2 linked regions of the Roseiconus lacunae genome follow. The protein of the gene in region 1 interacts with the protein of each later gene in a pairwise test. Links are inferred from orthologs where the notes say so. Each region holds a gene or a part of one and is shown on either strand. Other genes may lie near its edges.

The links.
Region 2: the proteins of eno (region 1) and rpe interact in binary tests that used the Escherichia coli proteins (3 or more experiments, as listed by UniProt). The link is inferred for Roseiconus lacunae from one-to-one orthologs.

What each region holds. Positions count from the first base shown.
Region 1 is NZ_VSZO01000053.1:203,627-219,455, forward strand. What follows is about bases 6,333-9,148. They hold eno (phosphopyruvate hydratase), read right to left. Parts: upstream 8,475-9,148; coding sequence 7,191-8,474; downstream 6,333-7,190. Other genes in these bases: FYC48_RS23935 (BaiN/RdsA family NAD(P)/FAD-dependent oxidoreductase), read left to right, coding at 6,333-6,835; FYC48_RS23945 (riboflavin synthase), read left to right, coding at 8,632-9,148. Also shown: FYC48_RS23905 (hypothetical protein), read left to right, coding at 1-45; FYC48_RS23910 (hypothetical protein), read left to right, coding at 63-725; PAQR family membrane homeostasis protein TrhA, read left to right, coding at 868-1,551; FYC48_RS23920 (hypothetical protein), read right to left, coding at 1,628-2,206; FYC48_RS23925 (sulfatase), read right to left, coding at 2,366-3,952; FYC48_RS23930 (fatty acid desaturase family protein), read right to left, coding at 4,191-5,411; more of FYC48_RS23935, read left to right, coding at 5,534-6,332; more of FYC48_RS23945, read left to right, coding at 9,149-9,261; 16S rRNA (adenine(1518)-N(6)/adenine(1519)-N(6))-dimethyltransferase RsmA, read left to right, coding at 9,267-10,172; FYC48_RS23955 (M24 family metallopeptidase), read left to right, coding at 10,269-11,600; mog (molybdopterin adenylyltransferase), read left to right, coding at 11,597-12,148; FYC48_RS23965 (S9 family peptidase), read right to left, coding at 12,216-14,528; FYC48_RS23970 (DUF2293 domain-containing protein), read right to left, coding at 14,723-15,442; FYC48_RS23975 (tetratricopeptide repeat protein), read left to right, coding at 15,485-15,829. UniProt on the Escherichia coli protein: Catalyzes the reversible conversion of 2-phosphoglycerate (2-PG) into phosphoenolpyruvate (PEP). It is essential for the degradation of carbohydrates via glycolysis.
Region 2 is NZ_VSZO01000022.1:135,262-151,115, forward strand. What follows is about bases 4,187-7,027. They hold rpe (ribulose-phosphate 3-epimerase), read left to right. Parts: upstream 4,187-5,182; coding sequence 5,183-5,872; downstream 5,873-7,027. Other genes in these bases: FYC48_RS21775 (NAD-dependent epimerase/dehydratase family protein), read right to left, coding at 4,187-4,810; FYC48_RS21785 (histidine phosphatase family protein), read left to right, coding at 5,869-6,462; FYC48_RS21790 (prolipoprotein diacylglyceryl transferase), read left to right, coding at 6,768-7,027. Also shown: FYC48_RS21765 (PB1 domain-containing protein), read right to left, coding at 1-303; FYC48_RS21770 (hypothetical protein), read right to left, coding at 322-3,669; more of FYC48_RS21775, read right to left, coding at 3,608-4,186; more of FYC48_RS21790, read left to right, coding at 7,028-7,526; FYC48_RS21795 (MBL fold metallo-hydrolase), read right to left, coding at 7,689-8,528; FYC48_RS21800 (hypothetical protein), read right to left, coding at 8,631-9,806; FYC48_RS21805 (HEAT repeat domain-containing protein), read left to right, coding at 10,129-10,797; FYC48_RS21810 (hypothetical protein), read left to right, coding at 11,124-11,387; FYC48_RS21815 (thioredoxin family protein), read right to left, coding at 11,525-12,754; transcription termination factor Rho, read left to right, coding at 13,925-15,208; trxA (thioredoxin), read left to right, coding at 15,729-15,854. UniProt on the Escherichia coli protein: Catalyzes the reversible epimerization of D-ribulose 5-phosphate to D-xylulose 5-phosphate.

The sequences.
Region 1 (15,829 bases):
CTTGACGAAGTGCTTGTGCGTGAATTGTCATCCGGAAACAAGTAAACGTAAAAAGGCAGGTCATGGAACGACGTATCTTTTCCGTTTTCGGCATGATGTTCTTGGTGCTGTTTACGTTTCAGGCCGCGATGGCTTGTGAACGCTGCGGAACACCCAAAAAGTGTACCGGACAATGCCAAGCCAAGACCGGAAGAAACGCGCTGCCTACTCCGATGCGGCGTTCATCGTTGCTTCAGCAATTGCGTCCTAATCGCATACTGATCGTCACATGCCAAGACCGCCAAGACCGATTACACGAGCAATCGGAGTTGATGCGATCGCTTGCGAATCATTTGCGTAATCAATCGGCGATCGAAGTCATCGAGTGTCCGCATCGGTCATGCCTACATCATTTCCCCATTCAGACGGGGCGTTTCAGCGAGCACCAATTGATCGACCTTGGAAAGCGGTATTCGGCGGACACGATCATCTATTGCGAAGTCGCAAACATCGATTCGTATCGACCGATGAAGATGGAACTCCGTTTTCTGATGGTCAGCACTCACCAGGCGATCGCGCTCGCGTCGGCATCAAGAAATCACGATCTCGGACATCCGGCGACCCGCAAGCAGTTTTTGGGAACATTCGATCCCTATGAACATTCCGGCGAGACACTGTTGCGGTCGCCTTCGCGATTGATTGACTACTCGGCTCAGCAGCTTGCCGCCGAGCTGCTGCGGCTATAAAGCCGCTGCTGCGGCGATTTGTATCGAGCGGGCGTCTTCTATTCATTCACCGGAGTGTTATCTTTACACCTGACCAGTTTGTCGACCATTGGCACTTAGTGAAGGTGTGCGGTGATGTCATGTCTTTCATGGGATCGCCACAATGGTCTGCTTAATAAATGATCAGGTGATTGGATTGATCGAAAACGATCGGCCGCATGGCGACGCACCGGTGCGTCACGGAGAGGAATGGGCAAATGCGGCGACGCACGGTTTGGCCGCGGTCGGTGCTGCGATTCTTGGTGTCTTGCTATGCCGCGAAGCTAGTTTTGTGGGGTTCAACATGGTGCTCGCCTGCGCCGCCTACACGGCATCCGTCGTTGGCACGTTTTCGTTCTCAACGCTTTCACACGTGATTTTGCGACAGCCATTGCTCGATACGATGCGAGCTTGGGACCAAGCGATGATCTACGCGATGATTTCCGGGACTTATACGCCGATCATATATCGGCATGGCCCATCTTGGATTTGTGGGCCACTGTTGGTCGCGATTTGGGTGGCGGCGTTTTTAGGGATCGGAACGAAACTGCTCGCTCGGCATCGCGTGAACAACATCACGACCGCGGGATATTTGTTGCTCGGTTGGCTACCGGCGATCCCACTGTACCGCCAAGTCCCGACAGAAGTCGGCTACGGGATGATGCTCGGTGGCGTGCTATACAGTTTGGGAGTCGTCGTGCTATTGCAAGACCATCGCCTTCCGTACCTACACGCCGTTTGGCATCTATTGGTGATGAGTGCTGCGTTGACTCACTTTTTGACCATTCGGTGGTACGTCGTCGGCTAAACGACGTCTGTGAGCGATGAAACCCAGTTGTCATCGTGAGTGTTTTGAACTTGGCGAACACTGGGGCGGATTCAGGCTACCAAGTCAGTAACTCAGATCCGCCGTTATCGTCTTCTTCCCAGTGCCGGCGGACTTCACGAAGGCCGTAGGCGCACATCTCGAAATGCTCACTCATGCGATGGATAAGTTCGCACGGTGGACGGTTTTCACCGCCTTCGATTTGAGCTGCGATCGCGTACGCCCGTTTGCCTTGGCGACAATAATCGAGAAACTTGTCACGGACGTCATCGCCGTTCTTCGCCGCCTGCAGACTTTCGGGGTACATGCCCGACCAAAACAAGGTGAAATCACCGACGTGTCGATAGACTTCGCGTTTGGCGAGACCGATTCGCCGGTCTGCTTCGGTGATCATTTGGATGAGGTGCTTAGTGCGCATCCCATCATTTTGTCGCAGCGAATACAGAGCGTCCGACCGCACGAATCTCAGCATCAGATCGCTGACGTAATCGACGAGTTGAACGTCGGCAACACCGAGTTTGGTGTGAAAGATAAATTCGCTGACACCTCGAAAAAAACGTTCGATGGTCGACGAACCGCGACGGGCGTTTTCATCCCGTTCGCCATTATCAGAATGCGCGTCACCGGTAGACGTCATTGGCTAAGCCCTCACGAAGAACAATGGAGCTGTCGAGGATGCGAGGACGCCATAAAAACACATTTCGCGGCTGCATCAGTCGACAATCACTTTGTTGTCCAACGACAGCTAGCGATTCTGATTCGTAGCTGTCAAGACCAACTGCATCATAATTAAAGATCAGTCGTCCGTTCGGAAACTACCCCACCAATCTTCGTTTGGTTGCCAAGTTGCCTCCAAAATACGCTGGTGGAATTCCTCAAGCCGTTGCAAGTTCGCTGTTTGAATCCGTCGATAAAATTCCTCTGTTTTCGCAGGATCGTATCGTGGATCGGCTTTGGGACGTTTCGCATCGACTTCATCAAGCCACTTATCGAGCTGCTGAAAAAGCTCAGCGGTCCGAGCCGGGTTGGTTAGCGACAAATCGCTTTGCTCGCCAGGATCGTTTTCCAAGTCATACAGTTCGTTGCGCCCGTCTTCGAAATAATGGATCAGCTTCCAGCGGTTTTTTTGGATGATCGCATTCGGTTCACCTCCCTGATTGCCGTAGTGCGGATAGTGCCAATAAAGGGCGCGGCTTTCGATCGTCCCTCCTTTGAGGATCGGTTTCAGGCTAACCCCGTCGACGTGTTGTTCCGGCTTCAGGGGGATCCCGCAAAGGTCAAGTAGCGTCGGGTACAAGTCGGCGCCCGTCACCGGCGTTGAGCTCTCGATTCCGGGACGGACGCCCGCAGGGTAGCGAATATAGAGCGGTTCACGAATTCCGCCCTCCCATTGTCGTCCTTTGCCGCCACGAAGAGGAAGATTGCTCGTCGCGTATGCATCTCCCGAGGAGACCCCTCCGTTGTCGCTGGTGAAGACAACGATCGTGTTTTCTTCCAGCCCCAGTTCATCGAGGGCGTGCAGGACGACGCCGACCGCATTGTCGACCGTTTCTACCATTCCGGCGTAAACAGGGTGATCCTGGACTTGGCGTACCGGCAACGTACGATCGACCAAGAAACGCGTCTGTCCTGGTTTCAATTCCGGCGCACGGTCTCGATACTTTTCCCACAGTTCCTTACTCGTTTGAACGGGCGCATGAACACTGTAGAACGACAGCATCGCAAAGAACGGTTCGTCGCTGTTGCGTCGAATGTAATCGGCCGTTTCCTGGGCGAGTCGAATGGGCAGCGATTCGCCATCCGGTCCATCGGTAAGAACAGGATTCTTATACGGTGAGAAGAAACCTCCGGGAGGGCTACCACGATCATGGCCGCCTTGGTTTTCATCGTAACCATGGTCAGTCGGCCAAGAGCCTTCGCCGCCTAGATGCCACTTTCCGGCAAAGAACGTTCCATAGCCGGCTTCACGAAACGCTTCGGCGATCGTGGTTTGATCGGTTGGTAACTCATGGAGGTATTCGGCCGGAAGAACGCGATTGGGACGCTTCCAAGCCAGCCCAGATTTGGCCCCAATCCAATCAGTGATCCCATGTCGCGCGGGGAACGTTCCCAACTGAATGCTTGCCCGGGAAGGACTACAAACGCAACAGGTCGCGTAACCATTAGAAAATCGAATGCCTTGCGCGGCGATGCTATCGATGTTTGGTGATTGATAGAATTGACTGCCTTCGCCGGACAAATCATGTGCGCCCATGTCGTCCATCAAAATTAAGACAACGTTTGGCTTGGTCTCGGCTGCAGATGCCGGGCAGGAACAGGCGACACTTAGCAGGCAGACTGCGACAGTGGCAGCGCAGACGCGAAAGGGATCCGGTGAACTCATATTGGACTGAAAAAACGGGGAATCGTCGTAGATTAAACGAGCCCCAGTTTAGTCCAACGTGCCGGTCAGGTGGGATGACCGAAGTTAGCTTCGCAGACCAATAAGGCAATTCATTGGCCTGTTGATTCGCCGTTCGTGATTGTGAATTTCAACTTCACCCATTGAATCCACCGCGCCGTACAACAGTCGGTCATGCGATGTCTTCGATCCGGCAAGGTTGAATGCAACCTGCGAGTATCTAGGCGGCGGCGCGTTGTGTCGTTTCTTCTTGACGTACGCTGTTGCGGTCACCGGCACGTTTCCACAACGCCACGATTTCGCTAAAGAGATTCGGCGCGACGGTTTGCCGATAAGGCGAATCGGCGGGCAACCCTTCCATCAATCGGCGATGGGCTTTTCCGAGGTTATGATACGGCAATCGTGGGAACAGGTGATGCAACGCATGATATCTCGTCCCCACCGGCCCCCACAGTTCGCTGAGCCACGGATGGTGGGGGTAGTTGACCGAGTCAAGCAGTTGCTCCTCGAACGTCATTTCACTTCCATCGCCGGTCCAGCGATGTGCGCCGAGGGTTCGGATCTCGTTCAGGGTCAGCAAACCAATCGCGACCGCATAGGCAACGATCCACAGCGGATTGAACCAAGTGCCGAAAACGATTTTGTGACCACAGATGATCCAGGCTCCGACCAGGAAGCAAAAGAATTCCTGCATGACAACGACTCGCAACACATTCTTCGACGCATCTTCGCGTTCATAGAATGGATCGACGACCATCGTCGAGGCATGACGATGTACGATCGGACGCAGCCCAGGAATCAACCAGCATAAGGGGCTGAGCACCACAAAGCGAAACAAACCGAGGACAGGAATCACTGCGGATTGCAGGATGAAACCAACGATCCACCATCGGCTGTGATGGCTGAGCGCCAAATACTCACCGTCATGGTCGGTGCCGTAATGCTTACGACGATGGTGGTCGACGTGTGGATAATACAAGAACGAAGGCACAAACAGAGGAATACCACACAACGCATTCCAAACAATTCGAAATGCTTTGAATCCTTGCTTGGGCAAGTGAACGAGTTCGTGAATGAACATCACCGAACGCATGAACAAGGTAATCGTGACCACATAGGACACTGCGACAGTGCCGATCACCCACGGTTCAAATCCGTAAACTTGGGGGACGAACAGCATCACATGAAACGCAACAAACCCGACGATGATCGAAGCCAAAAAGTCGGTCCAGTAAATCTTCGCGTTTGGCTGCGTCAGGTCGCCGATCAGGCTGCGAGCCTCGGCAAATGAAAACTGCCCCCCACCGGACGTGGGTTGTGGTGTGGTGCCCTGGGACCTGCCACGTCGTTGCGTCGAGGCTTCCCCCCCGGCGGTCCCGCGAATCGATCCTAGTTTGGGCGTGTTGTGAACGGTTTCGTGAGCGGCTGGATCAACAGACATCGTTCTTTCATTCGCTGGAGTGTATCTTCGTTGTTTTCATCGTCGCGTCGGTCCGGTGATGATGATTGGACCACCGAACAAACCTTACAGTTTAAATAGCCTTGCACGGAAAATCCCGCCTAATGGGAAAATCTTTACATCAGGACCAGTGTGCGAAATCGTCCCAGCACATCGTTGTGATCGGCGCCGGGGCGGCTGGTTTGGTTGCCGCAAACGAAGCGGCACGCCGAGGTGCACACGTTGATTTGTTGGAGAAGAATCGCAAAACAGGTACGAAAATCTTGATGAGCGGTGGGACTCGCTGCAATCTCACGCAGGACACCGACGCCAAGGGAATTGTTCAAGCGTTCGGTCCGTCAGGGCGATTCCTACAGAAGTCAGTCGGTGCCTTTCCTCCGGCGGACGTCGTCAGGATGTTTCATGATCTCGGCGTCGCGACCAAAGTCGAATCGACGGGCAAGGTATTCCCACAATCGAATCGAGCGATCCAGGTTCGTGATGCGTTGCAGCGGCAAGCACTCGACGCGGGAGTTCACCTGCATCGTTCCGTCGCCGTCACCGCAATCGAAACCTGTGCAGACGGACGTTGGCGAGTCCAAACTGAAACGGAAGCCATCGAATGCGATCGCGTGATCGTGACTTCCGGGGGGAAGAGTTGGCCTCGTTGTGGCACCACCGGGGATGCCTATTCGTGGCTCCATCAACTGGGGCATCGGATCGTCCGTACCCGACCCGCACTTGTCCCACTGGTCGGTGGGACACGTTGGATGCGCGATCTCTCCGGTGTCACCTTGCCCGACGTTGTGGCTTCGGTCTATGAGCAAAGCGACTGGAAAACTAAGTCTGGTAAAAAACTGAAGCCGCTTCTCCAACGCCGTAGCGGTTGGTTATTCACGCACTTCGGTTTTTCAGGTCCGGCGGCGATGGATGTCAGTGGGATCATCACTCAAGCAGACTCGTTTGATGACCGCGTGCTCGTCGCAGACCTCGTGCCGTCGATTTCGGAGGCTGAATTGACAGCCGAGTTTCAGCGTCGTGATGGTGCATCGAGCCGTCGAACTGTTGCCAATGTTTTGGCGACCTGGTTGCCGACGAGGGTGGCCGAAAGTCTTTCGTTGGAATACCAATCCGATGTGACCTTGGCGCAGCTTTCAAAAGAGAAGCTTCAACAGATAGTGCGGGCCGTGAAGTGTTGTGCCATGCCGGTCAACGGGACCCGCGGATTTGACAAAGCCGAGGTGACCGCCGGCGGCGTCGCGGTCAAAGAAGTTGATCCACGAACGATGGAAAGCCGTCTGCGTCCCGGGCTGTTCATCGCCGGCGAAGTCCTGGACGTCGATGGTTGGATCGGGGGCTACAACTTTCAAGCCGCGTTTAGTACCGGTCGAGCGGCCGGCATCGCTGCGTCACGAAGCGATGCGTGAACTGTCTCGTTGAGACATGTTTTAAAGATCAGCCTGCTTCCGGAGGCTCCTGAGGGACGCTTTGTGTCGGACAGACAACTTTGTGTCGGACAGGCATCCGAGTCGTTCCCCTGAAGTTAGATTCTCATTGCATCGGACGATTCACGTATGCATCTGCTTCCAATGTCCGACCCCATAAAAAAACAACCGTGTGACCAAGCACACGGTTGCTTACGCGGTGAATCAGCTTGTATCTGACTTTCGTGGATGGCGTCAGTCGTGATTGTAATGGGAAAACCGGGGCCAAGGCCAATCGGTTTTCGATGACACCAGGATGTTTAGCAGAAGCGTTTGCTTACGCCTGCCGGCACGTTGATTACTTCAGCTTTGCGGCGAAGTGGGGGCCGCCGTACAGTGCGGCTTCACCTAGCATCTCTTCGATGCGAAGCAGTTGATTGTACTTGGCCATTCGGTCGCTTCGGCTCGCCGAACCGGTTTTGATTTGGCCGGTGCAAAGTGCGACTGCCAAGTCGGCGATCGTGCTGTCCTCGGTTTCACCACTTCGGTGGCTGGTGACGGCGGTGTAACCATGGCGAGCGGCCAATTGGATCGCATCGATCGTTTCGGTCAGTGAACCGATTTGGTTCACCTTGATCAGGATGCTATTGCCGATCCCTTCGTCGATGCCCTTTTGCAGTCGGTTGACGTTGGTCACGAACAAGTCATCGCCGACGAGTTGAACTTTGTCGCCAACGCGCTCGGTCAGTTTCTTCCAAGTGTCCCAATCGTCTTCGTCGCAGCCGTCTTCGATGCTGCAGATTGGGTATTTGTCACACCAGTCGGCCAAGAAGTCGACCATCTCGTCCCCCGACAACTCCTTGCCGTCGATGGCGTACTTCTTTTTGTCGCGGTCGTAAAACTCGGTCGAAGCGGCATCGAGTGCGATCCAGACCTGTTCGCCGGCCTTGTAGCCTGCTTGGTCAATCGCTTGCATGATGACGTCGAGAGCTTCCTGGTTGCTTTTCAGGTCGGGTGCGAATCCGCCTTCGTCACCGACGGCGGTGTTGTAGCCCTTGCCGCTGAGAACTTTTTTCAAGTTGTGGAAGATTTCGGTACCGCAGCGAAGTGCGTCGCTGAAGCGTTCGAAACCGAGGGGCATGACCATGAATTCTTGGATGTCGACGGAGTTGTCGGCATGTTCGCCACCGTTGATGATGTTCATCATCGGCGCGGGCAGCAAGCGTGCCCCGACGCCACCGAGGTAGCGGAACAAGGGCTGACCGGTGGAAGCGGCGGCGGCATGGGCGGTGGCCAAGGAAACGCCCAAGATCGCGTTGGCGCCGAGGTTGCTCTTGTTGTCCGTTCCGTCCAACTTGATCATCGCCGCGTCAATCTCGGCTTGATCGAGTGCGTCCATGCCCTGGAGTTCGCTGGCGATCTTTTCGTTGACGTTGTTGACAGCAGTGGTGACGCCTTTTCCCATGAAAACGGACTTGTCACCGTCACGCAGTTCCCACGCTTCGTGGGCCCCGGTGCTGGCACCGCTGGGGACTGCCGCACGACCGTGAGCACCGTCCTCCAACAGGACCTCGCATTCGATCGTGGGGTTTCCGCGGCTGTCGAGAATCTGGCGTGCGTGGATCGCTTGGATCAGGGACATCGGAATTCCTCTTGCAAAATGTTCGGTTGGGGGTGTGTTAAAGGAGGTTTGCCTAAAGCCATCGCTTGTCGGTTCGGGCGGCATTCTGTCCAATGCAGGCTGAGGTGACTACCCGCCGACCGCTTTTGCGACAATTTACGCCATTGGTTTGTCCACAATGTTTACTGGTCTCGTCGAAACGATGGGCTCGATCGTCGAATTGATCGACGATCCGCCTGGAAAACGACTTCGAGTTGATTCGGAACTGATCGCCGCGGACGCGAGTTTAGGCGACAGTATTTGCATCAACGGATGCTGCCTGACGGTCGTCGCGATCGACGGCACCGTGTTGGATTTCGAAGCCGGCGAGGAAACACTCTCACGGACGAATCTGGGGCAACTAGGCGCCGGTGGTAACGTAAATTTGGAACGTTCGCTCGCCGTCGGGGCTCGAATGGGTGGCCATTACGTCAGCGGCCACGTCGATACGCTCGGTGAATTGATCGAAAGGGTCGAAGATCCCCCGTGGGCGACCCTTCGATTTCGACTCCCTACCAAGTACGCTTCGCAGGTCGCCGCGAAAGGCAGCATCGCGATCGACGGGATCAGCCTGACGGTGGTCGATGCGGATCAGTCAAGTTTTTCGGTCGCGCTGATTCCTCACACGTTGGCCGTGACCACACTCGGGCAACGCAAAGTTGGCGACCAAGTGAACTTGGAAACCGATCTTCTGGCAAAATATGTCCAGCGTTCGCTCGGACTGCTGGACGACGATCAACTTCAAACATTGAAAGAAACAGGGCAGTAAACGTTTTGAATCAGCCACGTCAGACAGCCACCTACCTTTCCAAACGACTCACCGCCGCCGGTCTGCGCCCGGTTTCCAAGTACGGGCAAAACTTTCTGATTGACCTTAACCTGGTCAACTTGATCGCCGATTCGGCCGAACTCCGCGCCAACGATGTGGTCTTGGAGGTCGGCACCGGCGTCGGATCATTGACGAGCCAAATCGCCGACAAGGCGGGGGCGGTCTTGTCAGTCGAAATCGACCAGAACCTTCATCAGTTGGCCAGCGAAGAACTCGCCGGACGGCCCAACGTTAAACTGATTCAGGGCGATGCGCTTCGCAATAAAAATTCGTTGCGAGATGATTTGATGGAGTTGATCGGTGAAGCGATGCAGCGAATCGGTGACGAAGCTCGGTTTCTGCTGGTCGCCAATCTACCTTACAATGTGGCAACGCCGATCATTTCGAATCTGCTTCACCAAACCCCACCGCCGGATTCAATGGTGGTCACGATTCAAAAGGAATTAGCCGATCGAATTTGCGCGGTGCCTTCGACGAAGGACTACAGTGCACTGAGCATTTGGATTCAATCGGTGTGTGATGCTCAAATCGTTCGTGTCCTGGGACCGAAAGTGTTTTGGCCGCGACCGAAAGTTGACTCCGCCGTCTTGAAGATGGACCTTAACCAAAGCAAGCGAGACTCGATTCCCGACTTGAGATACTTTCACGAAACGGTCCGCGCCCTGTTCTTCCATCGTCGAAAGTTTCTTCGAAGTAACGTGGTCAGTGCGATGAAAGGGCGGCTGGAGAAAGCCCAGGTCGACGAGGTGTTGCATCAATTGGGACACGACGAAGACTCGCGAGCGGAACAGTTGTCGGTTGATGAAATTAAGACGTTGGTCGAAAGTCTGCGGATCGCCGAAGGCAAGTAACGGAGCTTGCTCGCCGACTATCGCGGCGTCTTCACCAAATATTCGAGTACGACTAATCAGCCGACGGACGCCTGCCCCGGTTGTTGCATCGATACCGTGGCTAACGCTAAACGGCTAACCCTGATTTCAGAGTTTGACAAAGCACCGATAGGTGACGGCGACATTGGTAATCGCGTTTGCTTGCGCTGTGAAGCATTGAGGTATCACTCACCTCATGCGACCGATTCCAAACTCAGGAATCCAATTTACGACACACTCATTCACTCCAAGATCAAAACCGAGAACGTCAACGTGGTTGAAAACGCCAAGCTGTTTGCCGGAATTGCTGATAAGAATCCGACTCTTTTTCGTCGCCTTCGTGTCGCCCTCGGAGACCCCGCCGCTTACGTCGAATCGGCACAGGGAAGTACGGCGATCGTACGTGATCTTGAAATGGATCGCGTCCGGCAGAAAAGTGAAGCCGACCGGGTCTGCTGTCCCGCGGACTTTGCCCCGGCTGCCGGACTGGACGCCGATCGGGAAACCGCAACTGCACAAGCGTTGGCCGAATTCTGTATTCGTGAAAATCTAAAATCAGTTACGGTCGATCGGACGTTCCCCTACATCTTTGCGTGGCATCTTCAGCAAGCGGGAGTCGATACGAAGTACGACCAAGATCTTGGCGTGATCGATCGTCGGCAAAAGAGTGAGCAGGAACTTGAGTTCCTCGCCAAAGCACAACAGGTGACCGAAGAGGTCATGAAAATCCTTTGCGAAACGATCGCCAACGCGGGCGTCGCCGCCGACGGAACGCTGGTTTGGCAAGGGGAAACGTTGACGAGCGAGCGGGTTAAAGCTTTCGCGGCGACCGAGTTCATGAATCGCGAATTTTCGATGTCCCATGGTGCGATCGTCGCTACGGCACCACACGTCGCCGACTGCCACCATTCCGGCGAAGGGCCGTTGAAAACGGAAGTTCCGGTGATCGTCGACCTGTTCCCGATGGACAATGCCACACGCTACTGGGGCGATTGCACACGAACAGTCGTCAACGGCCCGCCCACCGACACCGTCAAAAAAATGCACCAAGCCGTTGTCGACGCGAAATCAGCTTCGGCCGCGATGCTGAAACCGGGCAGCACCGGCGATGCGGTTCATAGAGCTTCCGACGAAGCTCTGATGGCAGCCGGCTATGCGCCTTCGCGGGGAACGCTGACCGATACCCCGTCCATGCAACATGGAACCGGCCACGGCATCGGGTTGGACGTTCACGAGCCGATCTTGTTGGACTTTGGTGGCGGCGAAATTCTGGTCAACGAAGTCTTTACGATCGAGCCGGGACTGTATGGAAAAAGCGTTGGCGGCGTCCGAGTCGAAGACATGCTGGTAGTCCGCGATGGCGGTGCCGAGAGCCTCAACAAACTTCACGAAGGATTGGATTGGGCATGAGCAGAAGCGACGCAGCCAAAATTGGAATTGTCACCGTCAGCGATCGAGCTAGCCGGGGTGAATACGAAGACTTGGGCGGACCCGCGATCGCGAGTTATTTGAACGAAGTTCTTACGTCTGCATTTGAAGAGATCGCCTGTGTGATCCCCGATGATCGCCGTTTGATCGAAGAAACGTTTCGCGAGCTTTGCGTTAAAGAAGGTTGCTGTTTGGTAGTCACCACCGGTGGGACGGGGCCGTCCGCCCGTGACGTCACCCCGGAAGCAACAGAGGCGGTATGCGATCGATTAATGCCAGGGTTCGGCGAATTGATGCGTAAAGTTTCGCTCGAAAAAGTACCGACGGCAATTCTTTCGCGACAAACCGCCGGCTTGCTTGGAAACAGTTTAATTGTCAACCTGCCAGGCAAACCGAAAGCGATCGCCGAGTGTTTGGACGCCGTCTTTCCCGCGATCCCTTACTGCATTGACTTGATGGACGGCCCGCGGCTCGAAACAGATCCTAAGCGGATCGAAGCCTTTCGCCCCAAGAAGAAATCATCGATTTGAAAGGGCTATCGCCCTGCGGCTGATGGGGCGTCTTGTGAACCTCGGGCTATCGCTCGAAGCCTTGCCGTCATCGATGATCGTCTGCCGCCGCGTCCACCGGAAGATGCTCTTTTAGGTAGTCGGTCACCATCGTCATTAAGTGGCGACGAGTGTTTTTGCCCTCGCTGATCGAATGCGAACGCCCGGGATAGACGAACAAGTCAAACTGTTTATTGTGTTTGACTAACTCGTTGATCAGTAACTCGCTCGCTTGAAAGTGAACGTTGTCATCGGCTGTGCCGTGGACCAATAGCAAGTTGCCTTGAAAGTCTTTGACAAAGTTAATTGCCGAACCGGCTCGATAGCCTTCGACATTGTCGGTCGGTAAGCCCATGTAACGTTCTTCGTAAATGGTGTCGTAGTACGCCAAGTTGGCGACCGGAGCGACTGAGATACCTGTCCGAAAGGTGTCTGAATGGCGAAAAAGGGCGTGCAGCGTCGATGTGCCACCGCCGCTCCATCCCCAAATGCCCACGTTGCTGGGATCAATGGTCGGACGCTGTTCGATCAGTTTCTTGACCGCGGCCGCTTGGTCGTTCGGACCAAGTGTCCCGACTTGTCGATAAACGGACTTGCGAAACTCGCGACCGCGTGGGGCCTTGGTTCCTCGATTGTCGATACTGGCGACCATGTAGCCCTGCTGGGCGAGCAGACGGTGCCAGAGCGCAGTTTTTCCGCCCCAACGATTAACAACGGTTGAACCAGCCGGTTCTCCGTAGACATGAACGAGCAGCGGATGAGATTGATCCGAGCTGGCCGGAACTGGCGGTAAAACCCAAGCATCAAGCTTCGTTTCGCCGATGTCAATTTGTACGAATTCGAATGGTTTGGTTTCAAGTTGCTTGACGACTTCGGCAAGCTTTTCGTTTGATTCGAGGGTTTCGACGACCGCATGATCGGGAAGCGTGATCAGATTGGTAACCGTCGGTTGCTCGGTTGAGCTATGGCGATGAAAAGCGAATTTCCCATCCGGCGAGATTTCATAAGCGTGGGTGCCATCGAGATTGTCCGGTGTGATGCGCTGGGTTTGTTTATCGCCAAAGGAATATCGGTACAGAAAACGATTCTGTGCGGCATCGGGTGAAGCGATGAAATACAGGCAATCGCCGGAGGATTGATCGACCGCAACGAGTTCGATCACATCGTAGGATCCGGGCGTCAGCAGCGTTCGCGTTTTCGTACTCACGTCAACTCGGTACAGATGTCGCCACTGGTCACTTTCAGCTAGATATAAAAACGTTTTGCCATCGTCCGAGAAGACCAGTTCGTCTTGCAAATCGATCCAAGCGTCATCGAAGTTCTCAAGAACAACCGTTCGTGTTCCTTGTTTATAGTCCTCGATCGCGATGACTTCGTGGTTTTGCAGACGATTCATCCGACGCGAGATCAACTGTCCCGTGCCTTCGATCCACTGCACGCGTGGCAGATAATCGGTCGGAATCGTGTCCTCCTTTGGTTCGACCTTCCAGATGTAGAACGGATCCAATTGGGCGACATGCAACTTGACGATTGAATTCGGGGTCCCCGCTTTGGCATAGGGGAATTGCTTCACCGCCGGATACAACGAATCGGTGTTATTGATCAGAGAAAATTCCTTGACCGGACTTGTATCAAAGGTCAGGTACGCGACCGATTTTCCATCGGGGCTCCACCAAAACGCATCACGTAGTTTGAACTCTTCTTCGTAAACCCAGTCACTCATCCCCGCGAGTAACTTGTCTCGACCCTTGGCGATCTGAAGCATCACTTGGGTAAGCAGGTTTTGCACATACAGTGAACCCTTGTAGACAAACGCGACAGAGTTTCCGTCGGGAGAAAACTTGGCGTACATCAGCATCGATGGATCGAGGTCAGCGGCGATTTTTGTCAATTGACGCGTGCCTCGATCGAGCACCCAGTAGTCCCCACGCGTTTTCGCCCGCCAAACTCTGACCGAATTCGTGTAGATCAATACGCGAGCCAAGTCATTCGAGAACACATAGTCGTCGATCGACAATGGTTTTGTCGCCCCCGGAGGTGTCAAGTCGTCTGCGGATGCCATCACGGTTCGACGCTTTGGACTTACGTCGTATTTGATGATCGACGATGATTCGACGCGAGTGTAGCTCGGGGCTTCATCGCCCGTTTGTGACAACCATCGACCGTTAAACGAGCGTTCATTAAATTCCGAGGATTGATAAATCCGGTCGAGTGTCAACAACGTGAGCGAAGTCGTCTCGTTCGCCGAATCAGTGTTCGATGGTTGCGCATACGCTGGAACACAGAGATGGTCGATGAAAGCGATCGAATAAGCGACTGAAACGAATAGGGCAAGCATCCCCGGCAAACATCTCTCGGTCATGCGAATCTCTAAGGTAGGCGAAATCAATTCGATTGCTTCATCATAGCCAACCAAATTTCGTCCAATGCCATGACCGACCAAGCTAACCACTTTTCTCTGGACAGCGGTCGGGCAAGCGACCATGCGAGCCAACGGCGTTGAACGTAGATCCCACGTTGAAGATCTCACGTTAAACTGAATTTCGCATGGGGGGCTTAGAGTGTTTCGGCATCACCCGTAGGATCTTCAAGGGCACGAGCGAGGGGGCATGAATCGCGATCGATGTCGCCGCCTTGGCGATATTGGTTCAACAGCTTACGGGATCGCTCGGCCAACATTCGCCGCACTTCACGTCGTTTCCCTTTCACGCGGGGGATGACCATATCGTCATAGGCCGTCGTTTGGTGACGCATCCAAGCGATCACCGCGGATTCTGCTCTTCGCTCGATCGGAATTCGTTGCGTTCTGGCGACGGTGCCGCTTCCGACCGGAGTTGCGTGCGTGGTGACACGCTGGGCCAGATCTTTGGCGAGCGACGCGTAGCGAGCCGCAAAGTTCAGGAATTCGATCACTGCGGTTTCAAAGTCTTCGACGTAAACTTGCTGCTTCTTCTCCCGCCGCTCGGCGTCACGGACGCGGCGTTTCGCGTACGCTTCTGTCGATCGCTCTTGTTCGAGTTTTTCGCTGGCAGCTTCGATCTGTGCTTGGTTTGCCCATACGCCTTTGGAAAATACCCGCCGCCCGCGTCGCTCCTTGACCGTCCAGGTCGGACCGGCGGCCTTGACCCGCCTGGTTAGTCCCGCATCGCCGGGCGGAAGCAACGCCCAGTCATCCGGCACCTGCATGACGTTTCCGTCCGCGTCGATGACTTGATTTGGGGAGGGGCCGGGGGAGACAATCAAGGCGTCTGTTGATTGCGAGCGTTTCTTTGCCATCACAGAATGTGTCGAAAAAAGTCATAAGAGAGTTGGCGTTCATTGCAGAAATCCATACCACCACCGCGGCAGAATCGCCAGCCCCATCGCCTCAGCAAAACGAAGCGGATTGCGTTTTCACTCATCGTTTGCCTGACCCTGCTCGGGACGGGGGAGTTGCTACTGCGATTGACCTGGACGCCTCCGGCCCCCACGGATCCGTTCGTCGGTTTTTCGGCGGCTGTGCCATTGCTGGTCGAGTCAGACTCGGCAGCAACGGCGACCGGCAAGCCGGTGATTGAGATCAATTCGGCGAAATGGACATGGTTCAACCCGCAATCCTTCGAGGCGGTCAAACCCGAGGGGACCTACCGGATCGTCTGTCTGGGCGGTTCGACCACCTATGGT
Region 2 (15,854 bases), on another replicon or contig:
TTGCAATTTTTGGAAATGCTGTGGCAGTTGGTCGATCAACCATGCGTTGATCTGTTCTTCAGCGAAGACAGCTTCCCACAAGCCGACTTGCTCGACATCGGCTTGCAACTGCTCGACTTGAGCTTGCATTTGCTCACTCGATTCGGCAACCTCCTCGGCCGAAACCTTGGAGGATTGGATTGCGTTCCGATAGAAATCGGGCACTTTCTTACTTTGGTGATACCCCCACCAGGCGCTGAGGGCGAGAGCGGCGATCAACGTGAAGCCGACCAGCAAGACTCGCTTGATCAGTCGCTTAATCATGATGCCTCTCTTGATGAATTAGAAACGGATGGGGCGTGGCAGCCAGTCACGAATTCGCTCGGCGACGCTGTCACGATTCCCTTGGGCGGGCGGGCGATCGTTTGTGGGGTTTGACGAGTGGTTGAGGGAGGTTTTATTTGGTGCGATGGATGACGCGGCGGCGCTCTTATTCTCGGTCATCGCCGCCGCGGCGGAGCTATGGGTGATAAGCAAATATTGCGCCCAACGATTTCGCAGCAACTCAGCGGCGGGGGCGTAACTGCCGCGCTGAAGGCCTTGGATTGCCAGGAAAACTTTACCTTGTAAATGCGAACGTTCGGCACGAGTTGCGAAATTGTCATGAAGTCGAACGTCATCAATCCATAGTCTACCTGGAGTAAGGCTGTCGATTGTCAGCCGAATCGTTTCCAAATCGTCCGGATTGAGGCCTTCGATCTCTAGAATGTTCTTTTTCGTCAGCCACTGACCGTTGCACGGTAGAGAAAATTGCGAAACGAACCGAACCGGCTCGCCCCCCCTGATGCCCTCCAATGAAACACGGAGGTCGTGACTCGGTGGCTGCGGCGTCAGTTTTGATTTGGCGACTTCGACCTGATCCGTCTCTCCGGATGCGGTGGCAACATCACCCCCATTTAAATTCATCATCACCTCCGCGGCTGTCTGGCGAATTGGATTCACCGCCGGTTTGGCTGCCGCCCGAAGTGACATCGAAACGCTTAGACGCCCCGTTGCGGGCACATTGATCGGTTCACTGACAATCCAAACGCCACCGGGGTTTTGTTCGGTTGTTAACAGTCGGATCGAGTTTTTGCCCTCGCTCGCTTCATCGGAATCCAACTGCACCGCGTCGGCGGGAAACTGTGTGTGCATCCAGCCAACGATGCCGACTTTTCCATTCGCCTCAAAGTTCGCATTTCGGATACCGTCATACAGATCCGGCGACCCCAACGTGCCGATATGATCGACCACAGTGGAAACGTGTGTTTTAAGGTGCTCGATGGTTTGAGTTGGGTTTTCGAAGTCCGCTTTCCAGCCGCTGACAGCGATATGTGATTGCTTCGACACCAAATTGACGACTGAGGAAGGGGGCAAGACGATTCGATCGTCTTGCTGCAGTTCACTGTGGTCGCTTGGGTTGATTAGCGACGATGGCGTGGCGAGGTCCAGTCGAACGGTATTGGTCCAAGGTGCCTCGTTGACCAATGTGACAACGCTGTGATCGGAAAGGCCTTCAGAAACGAACACATGAACCCCGACAGATTCTCCCACCGGACCGGCGGTTTCCTGTGCCTGATTGTTTGACGCTTGACTGTTCGACGCTTGAATGCCCGGCATGGGCTTGCCCGGCGATGCCGAAGGAATTCCACGCATCGATCGGGGCACGTGTTTGACCTGCTCGGTGGTCCGTAAAAGCTGCGGATCAACCGCCATCGGCAACCTGTCGCTATCGATGACGATTCGCTCCGGACTATCGCGTAACAAACGCTCAATGAGCTTGGCGTGGAGTCGCGACTGGACGATCCGCTCCTGACCCTTAAACACGGTGGACTCAATCGATACCACTGCCGCCTCGGGTTGAAACCCCTTTCGTCGATCGACCATCACAATGGGAGTACGAATGGTTTGGCTCCATGCATCACACGCCTGAAACCATAGCGGGCCGCACCAGCGGAGATCCGATGTCGATGATGCCCCGGCAAGCTGCTTCAATTCTGTATGAAACGCTGCGTTCATTTCGGGCGCCGTCTGAATCATCAATCGATCGTACTGAAGCCATCTTGCATGACTATCAAGTTGACGTATCCCAGACCAAAGGATTTCAAATAACTGAGTGCTTTCGGCGAACCGACCGCTTAGCGCCACGCGAGTCGGTCGATCGACGAAATCGGCAGCCCAATCCCACGAACGCGTTGACCATGTCAAATGACGAAACCCACCGGATTCGGTCTTCGCCGGTGACGGCTTGCCAGCGGCCAACAAATCAATCGACTGAATCGCGACAGTTGCCGTTGAAGACAAATTGCGAATACGCACGAACTGGGGTTTGCCGGTCGATCGATGAGCAACGGCGACATGTCTGTTGCCAAGTGGGACAGGCGCGCCGGCGTCGAACTGCGGCTCGATAACATACGTGTCACCCTGTTGAATCGAATCAAACTGGGGCGACGACGCGATTTCGATACGCAATCGAGTGCTGTCTTCGATTGCCGATTGCTGTTCGATCGAAAACTGCAATTGGCAACGGTCGTCGGGGCTGGCAATCGGCAGCACCGCGATGACGTCTTGCTGTGATTTCAACACATGGTCTTTCAGTGGTTGCTCATCACGCCAGTGCGGTATTGGAAGAGATTCACCGACCCGTTTTGCCCCAGGAACAAAACGGGTTGCGTCGGGAATCCATCGCGTTCCCATCCATAGGTTCGCATCGAACTGCGTCGCCTGACCGATATTCTTCCATGCCGTCGAAGCGGTGACCGAGAACGGATCCCGAGCGGATCGATCTGACGTAGCCGGAGCGGAGGGACTTACTAGCCAGGGCGTTTGAACTTCGGCGACAATCTCGCTGTTGCGCAGCGAAAACCGCTCCCAAATTTTATCTTTCGGTTGTAGCAGTCGGAGTCGAATTTCGTAGACGCCGACTTGTTCGGGGGAATGGTCGGCGACGGAAATGACTTCCGATCGTCCGGCGGAATTCAAGGTGATTTCGGTTTGCTCGCGAGCGACCAAGTCTCCGCTCGGAACTTCGATCAATTCATACTGCAACCGTAGTCGCTCGCCGGCATGAGCCTTCAATGCGTCGATCAGAACGCTTAGCCTGGTCGCGTCACCCGCCTTGCTAATCGGCCGTAACGAAACGGACTGCTGGGGTGCCGATGTCAGTGCCCCCGACGTTGACAATTCCGGATTTTCTGGGGCGGACCACTTCAGCCGAAACGGCTTGGTCGATGCTTCGTATAGCGACAAAAACGCCTGTGTTCGACCGGCCGTTTGCGGGGCCCGAGTCGACTCGATTGATTCGGCTGCCGACAGTGACAGCCCAGCCCCCGTCATGGCGACGGTGAGGAACAGGCACATGCTAACCAGGACGCCAAAGTGACGACCGTGTCGATTTGCCTTCCCGAGAAACGTGCTCCTCGCCGCCTGAATCGCTAAGGGATAACGGTGGCGTGACGCATCGAATCGTTTCTGCGGACTTCCATGTCCTTGCATCAACATCGCTAAGCGGTTGGACGGAGTAGTGGCGAGACAGCTCGATCGTATCGCAGCCGCCTGAATCGCTCGGCTCCAACGATCACCTTCGAGACTACCGATTGTCGGCATGCTGCGGCAAGACGAATCGCTCTTGAATCCAGCGTGCGGCGTCATCCAACGTTTCGTCGGTATCGCGAATTTGATAGCCCAATTCACGGATCGCCCGTTCACTGCTGTACCAATGAAACTGACCGCTCATTGTTACCTGGGCGCTGTTGACATCGGTTTCGTTGCCGCTGACTCGGGTCCAAAGATCTCCGACCAGTCCTGCCAGGTATTCGACTCCGGGACCAAGGGTATGTGTCGGCGGGCGTTTCCCCATGCGAATCGCCATCTCCGACCACAGTTGTTTGTATGTCCAATTGTGCCCGGCAAGAATAAACTCACGCCCCGGTTCACAGTCCTTTAGTGTCGCCGCGATGACCCCCGCGGCAACATCGCGACTGTCACAGACGCTGCACCCACCGCGCGGCGCGATCGGTTTCCACCCTTTGCCGACTTCGATCAGCATGCGCCCACTGCTGGGTTTCCAGTCCCAGGGACCGAGCATAAATCCGGGATGCACGATCACCGCGTTCAACCCGGACGGGATAGCTCGCCGGACGACTTCGTTGGCAGCCCGCTTGCTCTGCACGTACGCACAGGGAACCTGCCCACCTGCATGACCGACCGGCGTGTTTTCATCGGCGATGGTGTCACGTGACCCAAGCGCAATGGAATTCACCGTGCCAACAGCGGTTAGCTTTTTCTTGTGCCGGAGGCAAGCCTGGGCGAGGCGGTCGGTGCCGTCGCGATTGACGCGCATCGACGATTCAATATTTCGCCACCCCAGATGAATCATCGCCGCGCAGTGAATGACGGCGTCGCATGACCGGACGGCTTGATCAAGGACGTCGCCGTTCCCACCACGGAAATCAGATACTTCGCTGCCTGCCTGTTCGCTGCCAGCCTGTTCGGTGGGCTGCTCATTTGCTTGCTCATCAGCGATCGGGGCAAAATCCGATTCGACGATTTCGATCGGGCAGTCCCCCGATAGCGACTGCCCCGAGTCTTGCTCGGTCGTTCGCTTAACGGAATCGATGCCATCAGTTTCGCCGGGAAAACCTCCGTCGCTGCTCCCTGCGAAGATCCCCGCAAAAACCTCAGAATCTGGTGCCTTACGGACGAGGGCGACCGGGGTGTGTCCCCCGGCAGCAAGTTGACGAACGATATTGTTGCCGAGCAAGCCCGTCGCACCGCTGACGAGAATCCGCATGTTATTCCCAAGATTCGAGACCAAACCCCAGCCCGGAGGGGTGCGGTTTGATTCTTTTTTTAGGTGTGATTATCACCCCTTACCCACCCAGCCGGACTCTCAGGATAGGGGATTTGCGATTGGAAACGTAACATGAAACCACCTTCGCAGCCACGTTGATCGGCTGGGGTGAATTGACAAGTCACCCACCGGTTGACCAATCTGTCGGCTGATCGATTTTCAGCGGATCGACTCCGGTCGTCCAGCTCGACATCGCAGATGGTTTTGCGGTGGCTTTCGGGCGGGATACCGACGGTGCCCACGGAGCGGGCCGAGTCCCAAAGTAGGGCAACGACGCCAATCCGCTCATTCAAGAAGACGAGACTCAACTGCATGTCGCGAGACAAGCTGGAACTAATTCGAAAGTCTGCTCCGAGTGTGCTGCCCAGCCTACTGCTGTGTGATTTCGGCGATCTCAAAGGCGAACTTGCCCGTTTGGAAGACGCCGGTGCCGAAGTTCTGCACTTGGACGTCATGGACGGAAACTTTGTCGGCAACCTGACCTATGGGATGCCGATCGTCGAAGGCATTCGCCGTCATAGCGACCTGCCGATGGACGTCCATCTGATGATCACCGACCCGTTGGCCTATGCGAAACCCATGGTCGACGCCGGAGCTGATTTGCTGACGTTTCATGTCGAAGCAGTCGACGATGTCGCTGCGGTCGCGGCACAGATTCGCGAAATGGGTGTCGGAGTCGGCGTCGCGCTCAATCCGGAAACGCCCCTTTCGGCGATCGAACCTTGTCTGGACATTGTCGACCTCGCATTGGTGATGAGCGTCAAGGCGGGGTTTGGCGGACAGAAATTCAATCCCGTCGCACTCGACAAGTTGCGTTCACTGAAACAATCCCATCCGAAGCTTTTACTGGAAATCGACGGCGGCATCGACGCGACAACGATCGGCCCCGCGCGTGAAGCCGGATGTGATCTGTTCGTTGTCGGCTCGGCAATTTTCAAGAAAGATGACTACAAGGCTGCGATCTCGGTCTTGGACGACGCAATTGCCGGGGTCGCCGAATGAGCCGAACAGCAACGATGACTCGCGTCCTGCTGATTCGGCCGGGCGCGACGGATTTTGATGAACAGGGGCGGATGAAAGGATGCCTCGACATGCCGCTCAGTTCGCGTGGCGAACAGCAGGTCGACGCGCTCGCCGAAGATCTCGCCCACGTCGACTTGCGTACGATTTATTACGCCCCGTGTGAAAGCGCCGCCGAGACGGCTCGCTGCCTTTCTCGCCGCCTGACACAGCAGGGATGCGAAGCCAAGGTCAAGATGATCGAAGCGTTTCGCAACTTGGATCACGGACTATGGCACGGGAAGCTGATTGACGAAGTTCGTCGTAATCACCCGCGCGTGTATCGTTTGGGCGTCGAGCACCCCGAGGTGTTTTGCCCTCCCGGCGGCGAACCACTCGGTGACGCCCGGACACGAGTGAGCAAGGCGATTCGAAAGTGCACTAAAAAGGCGCGTGACGGCGTGATCGGTTTGATCATTCCTGAACCGCTTGCCTCGGTTGCCGAAAACATTCTTAACGGCGAAGAGCTAAAAAGTTTATGGAAGCACGAAACCGACTCGGCAAGTTGGACGATGATCGAGACCGAAGTCTAGTGCTTCGTTCCATTTGAAAATACACGTTCGCCCCATCAGCCGACGGGCGTCAGCCCGGGTTACTGCACCGAAACGTGCCTAACGCCATGCGGCTAATCCAAAAACCAAAGGTTGACGAAGCACTGGGTTGCATCGCCTTGGTTTAAACGTGGTGGTGCGGTCGGATTCAACTGGGAACCTCACACACGCTTCGCCGTTTCAAATTGCATCAAGCGGTTCTTGGCTTCCGACATGAATCCTGCGCAAGGTTTTCTTTCGGTCGCCGCACATTGATTGCCTTCCTCGAAACAGAGTTGGCTTTGCAAGTGAGCTTAAGCGCGCCGGGTTTCGAAAACACTAACTTCGGTCGGCTTGGATATGCCGGCGCGATGGTGTTCGCGACACTGGTCGCCGGTTGGCTTTATCGCCGTGGTCAGGACACGAGCGAGTTGACTCGCGAGCAGCGCTGGGGGATTGCGTTCGGCGGCGTCCTCGGTGCAACCTTTGCGGCGAAGATTCCGTTTGTGCTTGGCAGCACGACCACAGGAGGCTGGTTCGGCCTTTGGCTGAGCGACGGAAAAACGTTGCTTTGGGGACTCACCGGCGGTTACATCGGCGTCGAAGTGGCGAAGTGGTCGCTGTACGTTCGCCAGCGAACCGGCGATCGCTTTACGGTCCCTGTCGCCGTCGCGATCGGAATCGGACGAATCGGCTGCTTGTTCAACGGATGCTGTTATGGCGTTCCCACCGACGATAGCTGGGGGGTCCGGTCAGGTCTTGCTGATGGAGGACGGGTGCTTCGTCATCCCGCGCCGCTGTATGAGTTGGCGTTTCATCTCGGGTTTGCCATCCTTGCCACCATCGGTCTGCGCAAAGGAATCTTGCGTGAACGATGGATGCTGGTCTACCTGATCAGCTATTGCTTGTTTCGATTTGTCAGTGAGTTTTGGCGTGAAGAACCGCAACTGTGGATGGGGCTGACGTTTTATCAGCTCAGCGCGGTTCCGATCGCGATCGCATTCGCGACGGTTTTGGTTGCACGATCGGTCGGCCAAAGGAACGGGCTTTCCGAGAACGAAGGCTGATCCCCGACCTGGGCACCGGTACGAAAGCACGTCGACTGACCTGGCGCGGGATTGCGCCACCAGCCCAAAAGCGTTACCTACGGTCGAATGACATGCGTCCGCCTGTAACCCACGGCCCTTGCCTCGCGACCGGCGAATTCGGCCTGGGCTGGGAACTCTCTGCTAGATCCAGAGCTTCATCCGGCCGTCGAGCATCCCCGGGAGCGCTCGCTGCACCATCGTCTTGACTTGGCGATCGTGATAACGCGTGCTTAGGTGCGCGGCGATGATGAGCTCGTTTTCAAACTTGTCGGCCCGCTTGCGATAATCATCGACGTGCATGTGCCCGTGCTTGTGGATCTTTTCTTTGCGGTGTTCCGGGGCGACGAACGTCATCTCACTAATCAAGATCTTCGACTGATAGAATTCGGGATTGTTGTCCAATCCAGGTGGAGAGGTGTCACCGGTGTAGGCCAGAACGGGGACGCGGATCTCGGTACTGATTTCGGTTCCGGCAAGTTTCAAGTCACGGATTTCAGGTCCGGAAAGATGTGTGAACTCCGCTTTCAATTTATGGCGTCGGTGATAGACGATGAAGCCTAAAGAAGTGATCGTGTGTCGCGTCGGGACGGCTTCGACTAAGTATTCGCGCCCGCATTCGATTTGGTCACCGGCGATCAGCCCGACCAGTTCACATGGCATCGGCCCGCGGTCAAGCCGCCGAAAATTCTGCAGCATCTCCCACGCTTCGTCGACGGCCGAATCCGGCAGATAGATCACCGGCGGGTCCATCTTCATCATCCGTCGCCGCGACACATACGAAGGCAGCGAGGCAATGTGATCGAGGTGGGCGTGTGAGATAAACAACGTCGACGTGCCCATGAAGTCCCAAGGTTGGGCGCCGACATCGAAAAGCAGTTTCAGTTCATTGATGCGCCAACAGGTTTGCACCGCCGCGCGCGAGTAGCCCTCGATCGTCAGACCGTCATGGTGATGAGAGATCAGGGGAATATTTTCAACCATCTCGTATCGTCAAGCTTGCGGCGAACCAACCAGCGGGCAAGTCACCGTCTAGGTTCATGGGAATCGCACGCCCGATGCGTGCGCGGAGAACAGGACAGCCTGTCACTCACCCCGGGGCGACACAAGCAGCTTTCCTTCAGCGGTCTCGATCTTCAGCGATGATTGGTCTGTGATCAAGTGGACCAATTCCCAAAGCGTCATGTCTTTCGCCTCGAAGGAGACCAGTTTGACCAACGAGGGGTTCGCGGCCGGGTCGAATGCCGATGTGACTCCTGCGCTCGAAAACAACTGATGCAAAACCGCGCCAGCCTTTTGGTTTTCGACCTTTAGTGAAAACGTACGGCGATCGTTGCGAAGTTGCACCAGCGGGTCCGAGCTGGCCGGCGGTCCGGCGGGCTGGCCGGTGGTCGCCGCTGCCGAAGAGCCGGCCGAGGACAGCAGCGCAGAGCACAGCAAGCGATGGGCGGCCAGACCGGCTGCGAGCGTCGTCTCTCCGCGCCCCGGGGTGACTTTGATCGACGGATGTGACTTTCGCAGCACCTTAAGTTCCTCGCTTAAGCCGGCGAATCGATACCGCAGGGTTAATCTCTTTTCAACTTCGCCTTCCGGATTATCGACACTAGGATCCTTGAATTGGGCGGCGACCAGCGTCATCGCGGTTACAGGTGACACTTGGTCCAGACGTGTCGCCGGCCAAAGATCGTGTGGCAAAGCAGCCGAGTCGGACGGGAAGGCGGCGCCGCGATTAACCGATGGGCCGATGGCGTGGCGGATCGACCGCATCGCTTCGGTCGGCGTGGACAGCGCCGGCCAGCGGACATCGATCGGCCCGATTGCGACGTTTGACGCGGGGTTTTGAAGTTTTATTGCGGCCTTGTTTTGCAATAAATCCCGGCCGGTCTGGGCGACCCATTCGGCGCGTCCGATTAGCACACATCGTTCGATCGGCAGCACAACGCAACCGGCCGAGTCGGCGACTTTCTCGAGCGATCGATAACGGGTTGGCCCCAACGGCCCTGGAGAAACTGGGGCATCTGGGTCAACTTTACGATCAAGCCAGACGTTCAAGTGTCGATCCGGCTGGCCGGGAATTTCGCTTATCAGTTCGATCGCGATGCGAAGTGATTGACCATCAAGACGCCCACTATGCGGTTCTCTAAGCCGCTGCACAAAGTCATCTCGGACATCGAGTCCATCGGCGCGACCAGACGTTGCCGATGCCAAGACGAGCGGGCAAATCAACAGCAGGGCGATCACGTGTGTGCGTGCGAAAAGCATAAAACGGACTAAGCGGGCGAACGTTCGAGCGAGAAAATGGCTATGAGAACGGCATGAACAAGGGTGTCTGATCGGCACACCCGTCATTGCCGTGATGTCCGGCAACCAACAATCCGACGGCGTCTGAATCGGGCCCGACATGTTGTGAATGCGAGGGCTTGTAACTAGACTCCGACCCTGCACGAAGCAAAACGAAGCCGGAGAGTAGCTCCACCGAAGATGCGGAAAATCTTCTTGCGTTCGGTTGCCCGACACACCCGTACGCCTAGTATAACACGCGACTTGCACCTGGATTGCTCCTCAACTCGACGGACGCCCCCCTGTGACTTCACCTCTAGTGCGAACGCCCCGATTGGCCACCGCCTACCGGCGCCTACTGAACACATCCGATGCCCCTCAGTACGCAGCCGAAGTCAACGAACATTATTCGCCTGCGACCTTGGCCCGATTGCTGCGTCAAGGCGACGTGGAACTGCGCCGCGCCTCGGCGATGGCCCTCGGTCTGCTCGGCAACAGCCGGTCGATCGAGCCGCTCGGCCGCGCCCTCTGTGACGCGGACCGTGGCGTGCGGTTGGTCGCCGACGATTCCTTCCGTGGCCTGCTATTGCGTGACGCATCGCCGACTCATCACCAGCAGTTGCTTAAAGTGATGCACCTGACCGACGGTGGCGAGTACGCCGCGGCACTAGCACCGGCCATGATCCTGGCGGGACAGGCACCGCAGTATGCCGAGGCACACTTCCAGCTCGCGTGTTGCTGGCAAGGCCTTGATAATCCCACCAAAGCCGCGCAGGCCTACACCGCATGTTTGTGGCGTTGCCGGTATCATTACGGCGCATGGCAAGCCCTCGCGCGATGCCAGATGCTGGCCGGTGAGTACCCACAGGCAATCCGTTCGTTGCAGCGATGCCTGGACATTTCTCCAGACACCGAGAACGCACGGGTCCAGCTACGGTCGCTACGGCGTCACATGCGCCGCTCCGACGCGTAAGCGTCACCCAACCCTGTCGCGACCTGCGAACGCACACAGTGCAAACGACCACAGGGCCGATAAACCAAGGCTAAGGTTGCGCTCGGATTCGAAATCAAGACCTGCCGCATGGCGTTAGCCGCGGTCTCGTTGCGACAAGCCAGTTGCAACAAGCCAGCGCGAATCCCCTTCGGCTGCTCATTCACATCCGACTGCCGATTGCCGACTGCCGACTGCCGACTGCCGACGGCCGACTGCAACATAGCACTGGCCAATATGACTCAGGCAAAATTCGTTACGTGGCAACGTGCCAGCCGGCGAGTCTTTGTTTAAACGTGTTGTCTGTGATGATCAACTACAACGACCTTTTTGTATCCTGCGTCGCGATGCTGGGTTCTGCAACGGCGTTTGCCGTCGGCATCGGTCCATGGCAAGAACCCTATCGCTTGCGAACCGTCGCGATGATTGCTCAGCGGTATGGCATGCCGGCGGCGCGAATGCTATGGATCGCGATCGCGATTATCTCACTCGTCGCCGGAATAGCGATCGCTCGCGGCATCCGCCCCAGCTACGCTCGGCCGACACCCGAATCGGTCGGGCCCAAGATCTAACCAACGAAGGCCTATCCAGCACCGTTCCCCGAAAGGCGTGCGCACCACCGACGGCCGTCGCTGCGACATACAGCTCTACACAGCCTCGTTGAAATACAGCCTCGTTGAAATACAGCCAGCTGCAACCGCAAGCACTTTTAGACGCCTGGGTTTGATTCCTGGACGGCTTGATCCATCACTTCGATGGCCGCGTCGACGTAGCGTTCGAACGATTGCTCGAAGTGCAACATTGCTTTTTCGTCTGCGAAGAAAAACATGCGGTTGTGAACCGGGTCGATCACGCCCCATTCACGGTTACCCTTCACGATTTTCTTTTCTTCAAAGAATCGCACGACGTCAATTTCATTAAGCATCGGCGTGAACGGCATGGGGTCGACCAGGAACGCTTGCATCGCCGCTTCATTGGCGAACAAATAAAGCTTGCCAAGGTGCACGACGCCCAGTTCAGGCTTGCCTTCGATCCACTGCCCGTCTTTGACGACCGAGACGGCGCAGTAGCCTTGGATCGCGAGCTCTGGCTTTTCAGGCGACTTAGTATCGATCGAAGGCGACGACTCTTTTTCGATGCGAGCGGCGGCCATCGAGGCATTCATAGCGGTCGGATTATTGGTCGAGGCGACATCGGCTGCTGGCAGCATGAATTGATTCGTTTGGGGGCTTGCTTTGGTTCCGCCGTCTGCCGGCTTTGCGTTTGAAACGCGGACTTGAACCGGCAGGTCACCCGCTGGCAAGTCAAGCCTACCGGTGTTCGCGGCGAGCGTTTCCGCTTGCGGCACCGTGGTGTTTGGTGACGCAACGGTGTTTGCCGATGCAACCGGTGCGGTCATGCCCGCCGGGCTGGTTGCGGTCGTCGGCTGCGGCGTTTGCGACGATGGTTGCGGTGGCGTCTGAACGGCCGCCATTTGCGTTGCCGCAGGACCAGGCTGAGCGGCCGTCGGTGCTGCGGGAGCATTTGGAGCGGGAGCCGGTTGCCGAGCTGCCGCGATCATGGCGTTCGACTTCGTGAAGCTCGAATAGGTGTTCGAGAGCATCGCGACATAGCGGCCGGGATGCTGGGGGCTGACCGAGTGAGACAGTGCCTTGCCATCGGTGGTCACGATCACGTCGGTTGGGTACTTGGTGACCTTGAACAGCTTGGCCAGCTTGGGGTTTTTTCCGCCGTGAACCTTGACCGGGATAAAATTCAGGTTGACCGCGGTTGAGACTGCGGGGTCTTGAAATGCACCCGCCTCCAAGCGATCGCAGTAAATGCAGTTGTCGGTGTAGAAATGGAGCAACAGCAGCTTGTTTTGCTGCTGGGCTTTGTCGTGGGCGTCACGAAGTTTTCCCTCCCAAGCGATTTGCCCGTCGCAGGGGCTCGAGCTCACGAGGGTGATTGCGAGCATTACAAGTGAAAGCGCGGCGTATCGCATCCTGCGTTCCTGTGTCCGTCCGTGGGGAGTGATTTGAGGTCAGCCGCCGATTCCTAGCGACGCATCGTCAAACTTGATCGGCTGTTAGTAAGGTGACGCTTAATCGGAAAGTACAGAATGGGGGAACTTTAACGCCAGCCGGAACAATCTGACCTGACCCGGGGAGGCGAGAGCTCCTTTCTTGCCGCGTCATCCGGGAGGGAAATCAAGCGGTCAATCGCAACTGGATCTCTGCCCGATCACGGCAGCAACGCTAGCTGGGGGAGGTTTGTCTTGACAGGGCGTTAGGATCGGCTATATTTCGAGGTAGCTTCGTCGGTGCGGCGAAGAACGTGTTGCGTCGCACCCCATACAATTCACTTCGTCGCTCCTCGACGTTTTCTGAGATTGGATTTGTAGGTTGCCGGGACGACTTCCCGGTGAGACCCGACCGTAGGCATCAATGGGATTGATTTTTTCCTGCGGTGTGGTTCTGATGTCCAAACAGCAAATTCCGAACGAAATCGCTTCATGACGCCGACTTGCGGTCGGCCCCGTTTGATTCTCCCTGGCTGAAATCCCAGTTCGGGTGCGTGTGATTCGGGCGAGTTACTTAAGACTTGGTGTAGTGAAAGAAACGGTTGGACGCCGGAACACCAATCTTGACTCAACGGCAAACTTAATGGGTTGCGATCGTTGAGGGGTGCGAGAAAAAAGGAGTGGCAAGCGTGAATCGATTCACGCTCGCCAAGGTAGATCGACAAACCACCTAGCCATAGGAACTGGCAACTTAGCTCGCGGAATTGGTGGGAGAGCCCTGGGTCAGTCCCTATCGGACCCCCAGATGCAGGCCTCTCACCCCGCTGACCGATTTCCTGTTCGGTTGTGCGTGAATCTTATTTGATTCCAACGATCCATTCGATCATCGAAACAGGTTTCGAAACAAGCGATCCGGCACGGTTGTTGCCGCCTTCGCAACGTTTTTTTAGGTATCGACCCCGTCGCGGAACGACGTCCGCAGCTTCCCGGCCGGGTCCTTTCACGTTTCCAACTGCGGATTCTTATTTCAGCGTCGGCCTGCGTTCACGACCACGTTCGTGAAGGCTTGGTAGATTCCCAATCGTGCTGGCGCTATCTGGACGAAACATGGCGAAAAAGAAACGGTCCCCGCGTCGCGGTCCGAACTCCAACGGTCAAGCCGGCGGAGGGAATAATAAACCTCGCTCGAGGCGTCGACGTCGAGGCGGAGGAAATGGCCAAGCTGATCGAGAGCCAGCGGATTTCCCCAGTGATGCGCCAATGGAAGAGTGCGAGGGCATCCTCGAATTGCACCCCAATGGCTATGGATTCCTGCGCAGCCGCGACAACAATTATTCCCGCGAACGCAGCGACCCGTTTGTTCCAGGGACCATGATTGACCGATTCGGGCTTCGCCAAGGCGTCTACATCCACGCCATGATGCAGCAGGCCAAACGACAACAAGGTCCGCGTGTCCGCGAAATCCTGGACGTCGATGGCATCCCTCCGGAGTCTTACCCGGATGTGAAAAGCTTTGATACGTTGACGCCCATCAACCCCGAAGAATGGTTGACCCTGGAAACAGGCCAGCGGCCGGTCACCAACCGCGTCATCGACTTGCTCGCCCCTCTCGGCAAAGGCCAGCGAGCCCTGATCGTCGCCCCGCCGCGAAGCGGTAAAACGGTGATGCTACAGGACATCGCGCAGGGAATCTCGACCAATCACCCCGATCTGAAACTGATCGTTCTGCTGATCGACGAGCGTCCCGAAGAAGTCACCGACATGCGCCGCAATGTGGTTGGCGGTGAAGTCGTCGCAAGCAGCCTGGACATGGACGTCGAAAGCCATGTCCGGCTTAGCCAACTGGTCGTTGACCGAGCCCGACGGCTTGCCGAAATGGGGCAGGACGTCTTCTTGATGCTCGACTCGATCACCAGACTTGCTCGTGCGTTCAACAAGTGGGTTGGACGAAGCGGCCGTGGCGGCGCGACGATGAGCGGTGGACTAGACATCAAGGCGATGGACATCCCCAAGAAACTTTTCGCAACCGCACGCGCGTTCCAAGAAGGCGGCTCGCTAACCATTGTCGGTACCGCACTGGTCGATACCAACAGTCGAATGGACGAAGCTATTTTCCAAGAGTTCAAAGGAACCGGGAATATGGAACTGGTCCTCGATCGACGACTCGCCGACCGACGCGTCTGGCCAGCGATCGATATCAGCCAATCGGGCACACGCCGTGAAGAATTGTTGCACGACGAAGAAACCTACGAAGCCGTCACAATGCTTCGGCGCACGTTGTCGACCATGCACCCCTGTGATGCAATGGAGCAACTGACGAAACAACTGGGACGATTCGCCAGCAACGATGAATTCATCAAGCTGATCAGCGGAGCCAAGACGACGCTCTAAAGCGTCATCGGTCCGGATAGCGATGAGCCCATCGTAGCGAAAGCTGCCGAAGCTTTCAGTCGCTTGATAGGGACCGACCGAAAGTCACAGCAGACAATTGATTTAATCGAATGAAGCGATTCAACGATCAGCCGACGGGCATATCAGCCCAGCAGTGCGCGGAGGAACCGCACGCGATCGCGTTCGCGGCTGATTAAATCAACGAGCCGCTAACAACTTCCGGGACCCTCCAATCAAATTCAGTCGATGCCCTAGTCATTTGTATCTGTCTCACGATACAATCACCGCACGATTCGGATGGTAAGCGAATTGGTGAGCAGCTTCACTGGAACTGAAGTACCCCGCAAGGGGCTGCGGGTTCGAGTCCCGTGCCATCCGCTCTCACACACCCCTCAGTCTTGACCCCGCGATGCGATTTAAAGCGTTCAGAAAATTGTTTCTGGTCCGATTCGTCGCGTGTTTGATTTGCACAGGATTGGTTCTAACGGGGTGTACTTCGCGTCCTTCGGGACCAACGCGGGTGAAGGAAATTGGCGAGTCCGATTTCCAATCTGTCGTTCTCGATTCGGAAGGCGTCGTCCTTGTCGATTTTTGGGCGACTTGGTGCGGACCGTGTCAGCGACAAGGTCCTGTCATTGATGAATTG